One region of the Streptomyces lydicamycinicus genome, then DNA from elsewhere that is predicted to be linked to it. Evidence: riboswitches for the same ligand, from Rfam matches in the RefSeq annotation. Region 1 holds a riboswitch; the other holds the start of a gene.

Region 1 (5,274 bases):
TCACCGCGTTGTTCGTGCACGGCAGCTGGCTGCACCTGCTCGGCAACATGCTGTTTCTCTACGTCTTCGGCGCGATGGCCGAGGCGCGCATGGGCCGGCTGCCGTTCACCGCCTTCTACCTCATCATCGGCTACCTGGCGCTGCTCGGCTACGCGGCCGCGCACGCCGACTCGGGCCAGACACTGGTCGGCGCCTCCGGCTCGATCTCCGGCGTCCTGGGCGCCTTCCTCTACCTGTTCCCGACGGCCCGGGTCACCAGTCTCTTCCCGTTCCTGTTCTTCCTGCCGCTGCGCTTTCCCGCCTGGATCGTGCTGCTGTTCTGGTTCGTCATCCAGTGGCAGGCAGCCCAGGACGACCCCCGCGGTCCGGGCGTCGCCTACCTCGCCCATGTCATCGGCTTCGCGCTCGGCTTCCTCTACGCATGGGCCCGCTACGGGAGGGATAGTGTGGGGGCCACCAGGGCGAACGACCGGGCGACCGAGGAAGAGAGCCAGCCGTGATCACGTCGATCGTGCTCATCAAGACCAACGTGGACCAGATCCCGGAGATCGCCGAGAAGATCGCCGCACTGGACGGCGTCAGCGAGGTCTACTCGGTCACCGGCGCCCACGACCTCATCGCGATGGTCCGCGTCGCCGCCCACGACGACCTCGCGGACGTCATCCCCGGCCGCATCAGCAAGGTCCCCGGCGTCACCTCCACAGAGACGCACATCGCCTTCCGCACTTACAGCCAGCACGACCTTGAGGCGGCCTTTGCGATTGGGCTGGAGGCCTAGCCCGTCTCTTCCCACGCTTTTGTCTGTCCCGCCGTGGTGGTTTCTCGCCGTGGCGCCTGCGGCGGGCGGGGTGGTTTGTGGGTGCGGTGACGGGCCGGAGGGGCCTGGTGTGTGGACTGCTTCGCTTTACGTCCACACACCAGGCCCCTCCGGCCCGTCACCTCCCGTGGGGGAGTGAGTACAGGTGAGTGGGGGCTGGCCGCCGTCAGCCCTTTCACTGCGACCAGTGCGGCGCACCGGACCACTCAGAACAGCCCCCACCAACCGTTTTCCCACCCATCCCACGGGAGGGGACGGGCCGGAGGGGCAGGGGTGTGGGACGTAAAGCGAAGCAGTCCCACACCCCTGCCCCGGAGGCCCGTCACCGCACCCGACAGCCCCGCGCAGCGGCACCGCCCGCCGCAGGCGCAACGGCGAGAAACCACCACGGCGGGAAAGCCGAAAACGCGGGAGACAGGCCAAGCGCAGCGGACCGGCCCGCCGCAGGCGCAACGGCGAGGGCACCGCGCAGCGGGCAACAAACGGCGAGGTCCCCCACGGCGGGACAGCCGAAAACGTGGGAAGGCTAGGCGCTACGCGCCGGCACACAACGCCCGGCCTCCGTGCGGTAGTTCCAGCGGGCCCCGTTCGTCACCAGTTCGGTGACCGCGCGGAGGAAGCGGTCGACGTGCTCGTCCGGCGTGCCGACGCCCAGGCTGACGCGGATGGCGTTGAGGGACTTCTCGCCGGGGGCCGCGTCGGGGGCGCCGCACTCGCCGGGGTCCTGGGGGGCGCTGCCCAGGAGGGTGCGGACGAGGGGGTGGGCGCAGAAGAGGCCGTCGCGGACGCCGATGCCGTACTCCGCGGAGAGGGCGGCCGCGAAGTGCGAGCTGTTCCAGCCTTCGACGACGAAGGAGAGGACGCCCACGCGTGCGGCGTCGTCGCCGAAGAGGGAGAGCACGGTGACCTCGGGTACCTCGGCCAGGCCCGTGCGGAGGCGGGCGATCAGCTCCTGTTCGCGGGCGACCAGGCCCTCGAAGCCGGCCTCGGTGAGCGCCCGGCAGGCCGAGGCGATGGCGTAGGCGCCGATGACGTTGGGCGAACCGGCCTCGTGCCGGGCCGCGGTGGTGTGCCACTCGACGTCCACCCCGCCGTCGGGGCGGCGGGAGACCTTGCGGCTGGCGCCGCCGCCGGCCAGGTACGGGGCGGCGTCCCGCAGCCAGTCCGCGCGGCCGGCCAGCACCCCGGCGCCGAACGGCGCATAGAGCTTGTGTCCGGAGAAGGCGACCCAGTCCACGTCCAGCTCACCGAGGTCCACCGGGTGGTGCGGCACGAGCTGCGCCGCGTCCAGCACGATCCGGGCGCCGTGGGCGTGCGCGGCGGCCGCCAGCTCCCGCACCGGCCACAGCTCACCGGTCACATTCGACGCACCGGTCACGCAGACCAGCGCCGGGCCGTAGGGCTCGCGCGCGGCCAGCGCCTTCTCCAGGGTGTCCACGGCCTGCTGCGGGGTCCGGGGCGCGTTGAGGTAGGTCACCGTGACGTCGGGGCGCTGCTCCCACGGCAGCAGCGAGGCGTGGTGCTCGGTCTCGAAGACGAACACCCGGGTGTTCTCGGGGAGTACGGCCGCGAGCAGGTTCAGCGAGTCGGTGGTGGAGCGGGTGAAGACGGCCTGGTCCTCGGTGCGGCAGCCGAGGAACTCCTCGATCGTGCGGCGGCTGTTCTCGAAGAGGTCGGTGGACAGCTGCGAGAGGTATCCGGCGCCGCGGTGCACGCTGCCGTAGTACGGGGCGTAGGCCGCCACGTCGTCCCAGACCCGCTGGAGCGCGGGGGCGCTGGCGGCGTAGTCCAGCGCGGCGTAGTCGACCTCGCCGCCGGTCACGAGCGGGACGAGGACATCCCGGCCGAGAACCGGCAGCGGGGCACAAACGGAACGGTCGGCGGCAACGGCGGAACCAGACATGGCGAACTCCCGTAAGAGGTAAGCGAATTCGCTGCGGGCGGGGGCGCGAAGGCGCGCCGGGGCACCGCGGCGGGAAAAGAAAAAGGGATGCGGAAAAGGGGCCGTCGGGCCCTATCGCATTCGCTGATTCACGGAAGTTCTCCCTCGGGGACCAGGATCCCTGGCGAGGGATCCGCGCTTGCCGCAGACCTCGCTGCCTACGGCCTGGTCATCACCCGGGGCACCCCGCCACGGAAGGAGGGTTGCCGGACAGCGGGCCGGGGCCTGCATCGCTGTCACTCGTGACCTGGGCAGAATCATGCCACACGGGCAAAGAGGCGCAAGGCCCGGTCCGTATGACGGACTGAGCCCTGCGTCACACCCTGCGTCACCGTGCGCTCATGTGTTGCTGGCCGCCACCCAGCGCTCCAGCACCCGCTTGGCCGCCCCGGAGTCGATCGAGGCGGCGGCCCGCTCGATCCCGGCCCGGATCTGCTCGGCCAGCGGAGCGTCCGCCGGCTCCAGCGCGACCAGCGCCGCCGCGGAGTTCAGCAGTACCGCGTCGCGCACCGGGCCGGTCTCCCCGTCCAGCAGCCGGCGGGCCACATCCGCGTTGTACGAGGCGTCCGCCCCGCGCAGCGCCTCCACCGGCACCAGGGGGATGCCCACGTCCCGGGGGTCGAAGGACTCCTCGCGCACCGTGCCGTCCCGGACGATCCACACCCGGGAGGTCGCGGTCGTGGTCAGCTCGTCCAGGCCGTCGTCGCCGCGGAACACCAGCGCCGACGAGCCGCGCTCGGCGAGCACCCCGGCCAGGATCGGTGCCATCCGGGCGTCCGCGACACCGGTCGCCTGGGCGCGGACCTTCGCGGGGTTGGTCAGCGGGCCGAGCACATTGAAGGTCGTACGGATGCCGAGCTGGGCCCGCGCGTTGGCGACATGCCGCAGTGAGGGGTGGAACTTCACCGCGAAGCAGAAGGTGATGCCCGCTTCCCGGGCGACCTCGGTGACCCGCTGCGGGGTGAGGTCGAGATTGACCCCGAGCTTCTCCAGGACGTCGGAGGCGCCGCTGGCCGAGGAGGCGGCGCGGTTGCCGTGCTTGACGACCTTGGCGCCGGTGCCGGCGACCACGATCGAGGACATCGTGGAGATGTTGACGGTCTTGGCGCCGTCGCCGCCGGTGCCGACGATGTCGACACTGGGCCCGGGGACCTCGATCAGCCGGGCGTGCTCGTACATGGTGCGGACGAGTCCGGAGATCTCCGCGACGGTCTCGCCCTTGGCGCGCAGGGCCACCGCGAACCCGGCGATCTGGGCGTCGCCGGCCTCGCCCCGCATGATCTTGTCCATCGCCCAGGCGGTGTCGTCCGCGCTGAGGTCACGGCCGGCGAGCAGGGCGTTGAGGAGCTCCGGCCAGGTCTGGGCCGCCACGCTGTCGCCGCCAACCGGGGTCACAACGTTCATGGTCCACTCTCCTGGATTGTCTCCTGCTTATGCCGTCACCCTATCGAGCCGCCGGGCACGCCGGAGGGCCCCGTCCGATCATCGGACGGGGCCCTCTGGGTGGCGTACTACCTACGGTGCGCTAGGAAGCGCTGCGGTGATCAGTGGTGGCCGTGGCCGCTGGTGATCTCCTTGTACTCCTCGACCGTGGCCTTCGGGATGACGTTGTCCTCGCCGTAGTAGGCCTTGGAGAGCTTGGCGCGCAGCTTCTGCGAACGCGACAGCTTGCGCTCCACACCGTTCTCGTCGACCTCCGGGCCCAGCTCGAGCGGCGCGGGCTGCTCGTGCTGCGTGAGCAGGTGCAGCTGCTCCTGGTCGAGCGGCTCGTGGACCTCGATGAACTCACCGTGCGGCAGGCGCTTGATGATGCCGGACTCGCGACCGTGCAGCACCTTCTCCTTGTCGCGCCGCTGGAGCCCCAGGCAGATCCGCTTGGTGGCGATGAAGGCCAGCACCGGTCCGACGAAGAACGCGATCCGCACGAACCAGGTGATCGAGTTGATCGACAGGTGGAAGTGCGTCGCCCACAGGTCGTTACCGCCACCGATCAGCATCACGAAGTACGCGACGAGCCAGGCGACACCGAAGCCGGTACGGGTCGGGACGTTGCGCGGGCGGTCCAGGATGTGGTGCTCGCGCTTGTCGCCCTTGACCCAGGACTCGATGAACGGGTAGACGGCGATCGCGACCAGGACCAGCGGGAAGATCAGGATCGGGATCAGCACACCGAAGTTGAGGGTGTGGCCCCAGAAGTTCCACTCCCAGCCCGGCATGACACGCACCAGACCCTCGGCGAAGCCCATGTACCAGTCGGGCTGGGCGCCGGTGGACACCTGGTCCGGCCGGTAGGGACCGATCGCCCACACCGGGTTGATGCTGGCGATCGCGGCGATCACCGAGATCACACCGAAGACCAGGAAGAAGAAGCCTCCGGCCTTGGCCATGTAGACCGGCAGCAGCGGCATGCCCACGACGTTGTTGTTGGTCTTGCCGGCACCCGGGAACTGGGTGTGCTTGTGGTAGAAGACCAGGATCAGGTGCGCCACCAGCAGGCCGAGCATGATGCCCGGCA
Region 2 (5,274 bases), on a different contig from region 1:
GTGCGCCGGAACGCGTCGACCGCCGCTGAATGTATCTGCACAGATGCCCAGAGCAACAGGTCAATCGGACGAGAATTCCCGCGCCGAAGAATCGGCAATATGCGGCGAAATCCCAGTTCTCCAGGGCAAGTCGGGCCGGGCATAGGGCACCTAGGCGACAAATACCGCCCACACTTTGGCCACAACTGATCGCGAACACATATGCGTTCGGCACGCGCACGGTGATATCCGGAGGGGGATCACCCCAATGGTATCTCCTTTCACAACATGGAATTGCCCCGTCCGCTTTCTGGCGGACGGGGCAATTCCGGTCATGCAGGAGAAGAGTTGGCGCAAATCAGCAGCCGCCGGCCACCGCCGGAATGATCGAGATGCCCGCGCCGTCCGGGGTGGGCGTCTCCAGGCCCTGCTCGAAGCGCACATCGTCGTCGTTGACGTACACGTTCACGAAGCGGCGCAGCTTGCCGGCGTCGTCCAGCACACGGGCCGCGATGCCCTGGTGGTTCTGCTCCAGGTCGGCGATCACCTCGGAGAGGGTCGCGCCCTCGGCGGGGACCTCGGCCTGGCCACCGGTGTACGTGCGGAGGATGGTGGGGATGCGGACCTTGACGCTCATGGTTCTGCCTTCCAGGGGTACGGAGTACGAGTTCGTGGGCCGGTCGCGGCCTCGTCCGCCGTATGCCGGACGGGCCGGCGGACTCAGCGGGCCAGGCCGGCCGCGCGGAACGCGTCCAGGTTCGGACGGATCGTGGCCGTGGGCCCGGAGGTCGGGGCGACCGCGTCGAGTGTCTTGAGGCCGTCACCCGTGTTCAGGACGACGGTGGTCAGGGACGGGTCGAGCACGCCGTCCTCGATCAGCTTCTTGGTCACGCCGACGGTCACACCGCCCGCGGTCTCCGCGAAGATGCCTTCCGTCCTGGCCAGCAGCTTGATCGCGTCCACGACCTGCTCGTCGTTGACATCGTCCACGGCACCGCCCGTACGGCGCGCGATGTCGAGCACGTACGGCCCGTCGGCCGGGTTGCCGATGGCGAGAGACTTGGCGATGGTGTTCGGCTTTTGGGGCCGTACGACGTCGTGGCCCGCCTTGAAGGCCGCCGACACCGGCGAGCAGCCCTCCGCCTGGGCGCCGAAGATCTTGTACGGCTTGTCCTCGACCAGGCCGAGGGCGATCAGCTCCTTGAGCCCCTTGTCGATCTTGGTGAGCTGCGAGCCGGACGCGATCGGGATGACGATCTGGTCCGGGAGCCGCCAGCCGAGCTGCTCGCAGATCTCGTACGCGAGCGTCTTGGAGCCCTCGCCGTAGTACGGCCGCAGATTGACGTTGACGAAGCCCCAGCCCTCGCCCAGCGGGTCGCCGATGAGCTCGGAGCAGAAGCGGTTGACGTCGTCGTAGTTGCCCTCGATGCCGACCAGGTCACCGCCGTAGACCGCGGCCATGACGACCTTGCCGGCCTCCAGGTCGTGCGGGATGAACACGCAGGACTGGAATCCGGCGCGGCGCGCCGCGGCGCCGACCGCACCGGCGAGGTTGCCGGTGGAGGAGCAGGAGAGGGTGGTGAAGCCGAAGGCGCGGGCGGCCTCGACGGCGATCGCCACGACGCGGTCCTTGAAGGAGTGCGTCGGGTTGCCGGAGTCGTCCTTGACGTACAGACCGCCGGTGACGCCCAGCTCACGGGCGAGGTTGTCGGCCTTGACGAGCTTGGTGAAGCCCGGGTTGAGATTGGGCTTGTCGGCCACGTCGGTGGGGACGGGCAGCAGCGGGGCGTAGCGCCAGATGTTGTTCGGGCCGGCCTCGATCTGCTTCCGCAGGCCCTCGGGGTCGCCGCTCGGCAGGTCGTATGCGACTTCGAGCGGCCCGAAACATTCCTGGCACGCGAAGATCGGGCCGAGCGGGAAGCGCTGTCCGCACTCGCGGCAGGACAGAGCTGCGGCGGGGCCCAGAGCGACGGTGGGGGTGTTTTCGGTGACTTGCACAGCCATGGAGGCGAGGCCCTTTCTCCTCATCTTCCTCGCGGCGAATCTCGCCACGAGACGGATTTGGCACCTTCCCTAGCCGGGAGCCTCACGCGCGCGGGACGTCAGCGTCCTGGCGGCAAGACCGGCTGGAGGGTTGCCGGGGCTTCAACGGGCCGTATCCCTCTGCCCCTCTGGATGAGCGGTATGGCGCTGGGCTGAACCCAGGCGTTTGTGGCGCGGGGACCCCGACATGCGACGGTCATCCGCGTTGTTCAAGACTGTAACCGAAGGCACTGACAGTTGAGATAGTCGTCCGAACCGCGAGATGGATCACACAGGCCGCTGATCGGGCGGCGACCGAGGAGTCGTAAACGTGCTGGAAGAGGTCGAGAGCTGGCTGACCAGCCACTCCTGGTCCGCCGCTGACCGTCCGCTGGGGCAGCTGCTGGAGGCGAAGCGCCAGACGGGCCGTACGGTCAGTGTCGTCCTGCCCGCGCTCGACGAGGAGGCCACGGTCGGGGCGATCGTGGCGGTGATCCGTGCCGAGCTGATGACCGAGACCGTTCCCCTGGTCGACGAGCTGGTGGTGCTGGACTCCGGCTCCACCGACCGCACCGCCGAGGTCGCGGCGGCGGCCGGCGCCCGGGTCGTCTCCCGCGACAGCGTCCTCCCCCGCCTGCCCGCGCTGCCCGGCAAGGGCGAGGTGCTCTGGCGCTCCCTCCTGGCCACCACCGGCGACATCATCTGCTTCATCGACGCCGACCTGCGCGAATTCTCCGCCGCCTTCGTTTCCGGGATCGTCGGCCCGCTGCTGACGGACCCGGACATCCAGTTCGTGAAGGCGATGTACGACCGTCCGCTGGAGACCGGCGACGAGGGTGCCGGGGCCGGCCAGGGCGGCCGGGTCACCGAGCTGGTCGCCCGCCCGCTCCTCAACCTCCACTGGCCGCAGCTGGCCGGCTTCGTCCAGCCCCTGGGCGGCGAGTACGCGGCCCGCCGCGCCCTCCTGGAACGGCTGCCGTTCCCGGTCGGCTACGGCGTGGAGCTCGGCCTGCTCGTCGACTCCCTGCACACCGTCGGCCTCGACGCGCTCGCCCAGGTCGACGTCGGCGTGCGCAAACACCGCCACCAGGACGGCCAGGCCCTCGGCCGGATGGCCGCCGCGATCTACCGCACCGCCCAACTACGCCTGACCCGCGGCCACTTGGTCCGCCCCCGCCTCACCCAGTTCGACCGCGGCGACGAGGGCTTCGTCCCCCGCACCACGGACGTGGACACCGAGGAACGCCCCCCGATGGCCGAAATCCCGGAGTACGCGGAGCGGCGGGCGGCGTGAGCGCACCGAGCGCCGGGCGCGCCGCCCGCGCCGCCCCTTGACCGCTTCCGTACGTTTGCGCGGATCTGTGGCGGGTTACTTTCGCGACATGGTCTCCGAGCGCAGTGCGGTGCAAGCAGGTGCTGAGGTTCTTGTCGCGTCCAATCGCGGGCCGGTGTCCTATGGCCTGGCGGAGGACGGGGCGCTGATTGCCAAGCGAGGTGGTGGCGGGCTGGTGTCGGGGCTTTCCGCTATTGGGCCCGAGACCGACGCGGTGTGGGTGTGTGCCGCGCTCGGCGACGGGGACCGGGAGGCCGTGCGGCGGACGGGTGGTGTGCTGGAGCCGGGTGATACGGGTGGACAGCGTGTCCGGATGCTGGACATTCCGGCCGAGGTGTATGCCGCCGCCTACAACGGCGTCGCGAATTCGGTGCTGTGGTTCGTCCACCACATGCTCTACCAGACACCGCTGGAACCGGTCTTCGACGCGGAGTTCCGGGCGCAGTGGGCGGCGTACGAGACGTACAACGCGGCCTTCGCCGACGCGCTGGCCGAGGGGGCGGCGCCCGGCGCGGCCGTCCTCGTGCAGGACTACCACCTGGCGCTGGTGCCCGGCATGCTCCGCGAGCGCCGCCCCGACCTGCGCATCGCGCACTTCTCCCACACCCCGTGGGCCCCCGCCGAGTACTTCGCGATGCTGCCCGACGACATCCAGCGGGAGCTGGCGCTGGGCATTCTCGGTGCCGACCGGGCGAACTTCCTCACCCGGAGGTGGGCCGAGAACTTCGTGGCCTGCGCCGAGGCCGGGCTCGGCGGGCAGTGCGAGCGCGTATGGCCGGAGGACGGGGCGCCCGGCGTCGTCGCGCTCGTCCCGGAGCGCAAGGCACGCACGACCTGGATCGGGGTGCACGGCCTCGGCGCCGACGCCGATTTCCTGCGCGAGCGCGCGCACCGCCCCGACGTCGAGGAGCGGATGGCGGCGCTGCGCACCGAGATCGGCGGGCCGGGACGCCGGACCATCGTCCGGGTGGACCGCACCGAACTCTCCAAGAACATCGTGCGGGGCCTGCTCGCCTACCGGCAGCTCCTCGCCGACCGCCCCGAGTGGCGCGAGCGGGTGGTGCACCTCGCCTTCGCCTACCCCTCGCGCCAGGACCTCGCCGTCTACCGCGACTACACCGCGGAGGTCCAGCGGGTGGCCGAGGCCATCAACGCCGAATACGGAACGGCGGGTTGGCAGCCGGTCCTGCTGCACGTCAAGGACGATTTCGCCCGCTCGCTGGCCGCCTACCGGCTCGCGGACGTGGCCCTCGTCAACCCGATCAGGGACGGTATGAACCTGGTCGCCAAGGAGATCCCGGTGGTGTCGGACGCCGGCTGCGCGCTGGTGCTGTCGCGGGAGGCGGGCGCCCACGAGGAACTCGGTGAGCATGCCCTGACCGTCAACCCGTACGACGTCGTCGGCACCGCCGAGGCGCTGCACGAGGCGCTGTCGATGGACGACGGCGAGCGCGCGGCACGCACCGAGCGGCTGGCCGCGGCGGCCACCGCGCTGCCGCCCGCCCGCTGGTTCCTGGACCAGCTGCGGGAGCTGCACGGGGAGGAGACTCAGGAGGGTTCGCGGCCCGTCTGAGACGCCTCCCGGCTACGCCCCGTGGGCCCCGTTCTCGTCCAGCCGGGCCGCCAGGGCGCCGAGCAGGCCGACGACCCCGGACGGGCCGTCGACCACCAGGTCGGCGCGGTCGGCCAGTTCGGCGACCTCGGCGCTGCCGCTGCATACCAGGAGGCCGGTCAGGCCGTCGGAGCGGAGTTTTTCGACGGCGGCGAAGGCGGCCAGGTCACCGAGGTCGTCGCCGGCGTAGAGGACGGTGGCGGCGCCGGTCTCGCGGACCCATTCGGCGAGGGCGACGCCCTTGTCCATGCCGGGCGGGCGGAGTTCCAGGACGAGGCGGCCCGGTTCGACGATCAGGCCGTGGCGTTCGGCGAGCGCGGTGAGCGGG

The links. A riboswitch is a leader RNA that binds a small molecule or an ion and turns the genes downstream of it on or off. The one in region 1 is predicted to bind S-adenosylmethionine.
Region 2: another riboswitch for S-adenosylmethionine. It lies ahead of thrC (threonine synthase); the one in region 1 lies ahead of TU31_RS33975 (aminotransferase class V-fold PLP-dependent enzyme).

What each region holds. Positions count from the first base shown of each region.
Region 1 covers NZ_BBNO01000012.1:42,131-47,404, reverse strand. Annotated here, with positions in the region: gene TU31_RS33985 (rhomboid family intramembrane serine protease) at 1-500, shown strand, start outside; gene TU31_RS33980 (Lrp/AsnC family transcriptional regulator) at 497-778, shown strand; gene TU31_RS33975 (aminotransferase class V-fold PLP-dependent enzyme) at 1,344-2,720, opposite strand; SAM riboswitch class IV at 2,890-3,007, opposite strand; gene trpD (anthranilate phosphoribosyltransferase) at 3,099-4,163, opposite strand; gene qcrB (cytochrome bc1 complex cytochrome b subunit) at 4,304-5,274, opposite strand, start outside.
Region 2 covers NZ_BBNO01000001.1:100,308-105,581, reverse strand. Annotated here, with positions in the region: gene TU31_RS00475 (MoaD/ThiS family protein) at 338-616, opposite strand; gene thrC (threonine synthase) at 700-1,983, opposite strand; SAM riboswitch class I at 2,001-2,161, opposite strand; gene TU31_RS00465 (glucosyl-3-phosphoglycerate synthase) at 2,333-3,295, shown strand; gene TU31_RS00460 (alpha,alpha-trehalose-phosphate synthase (UDP-forming)) at 3,384-4,907, shown strand; gene otsB (trehalose-phosphatase) at 4,920-5,274, opposite strand, start outside.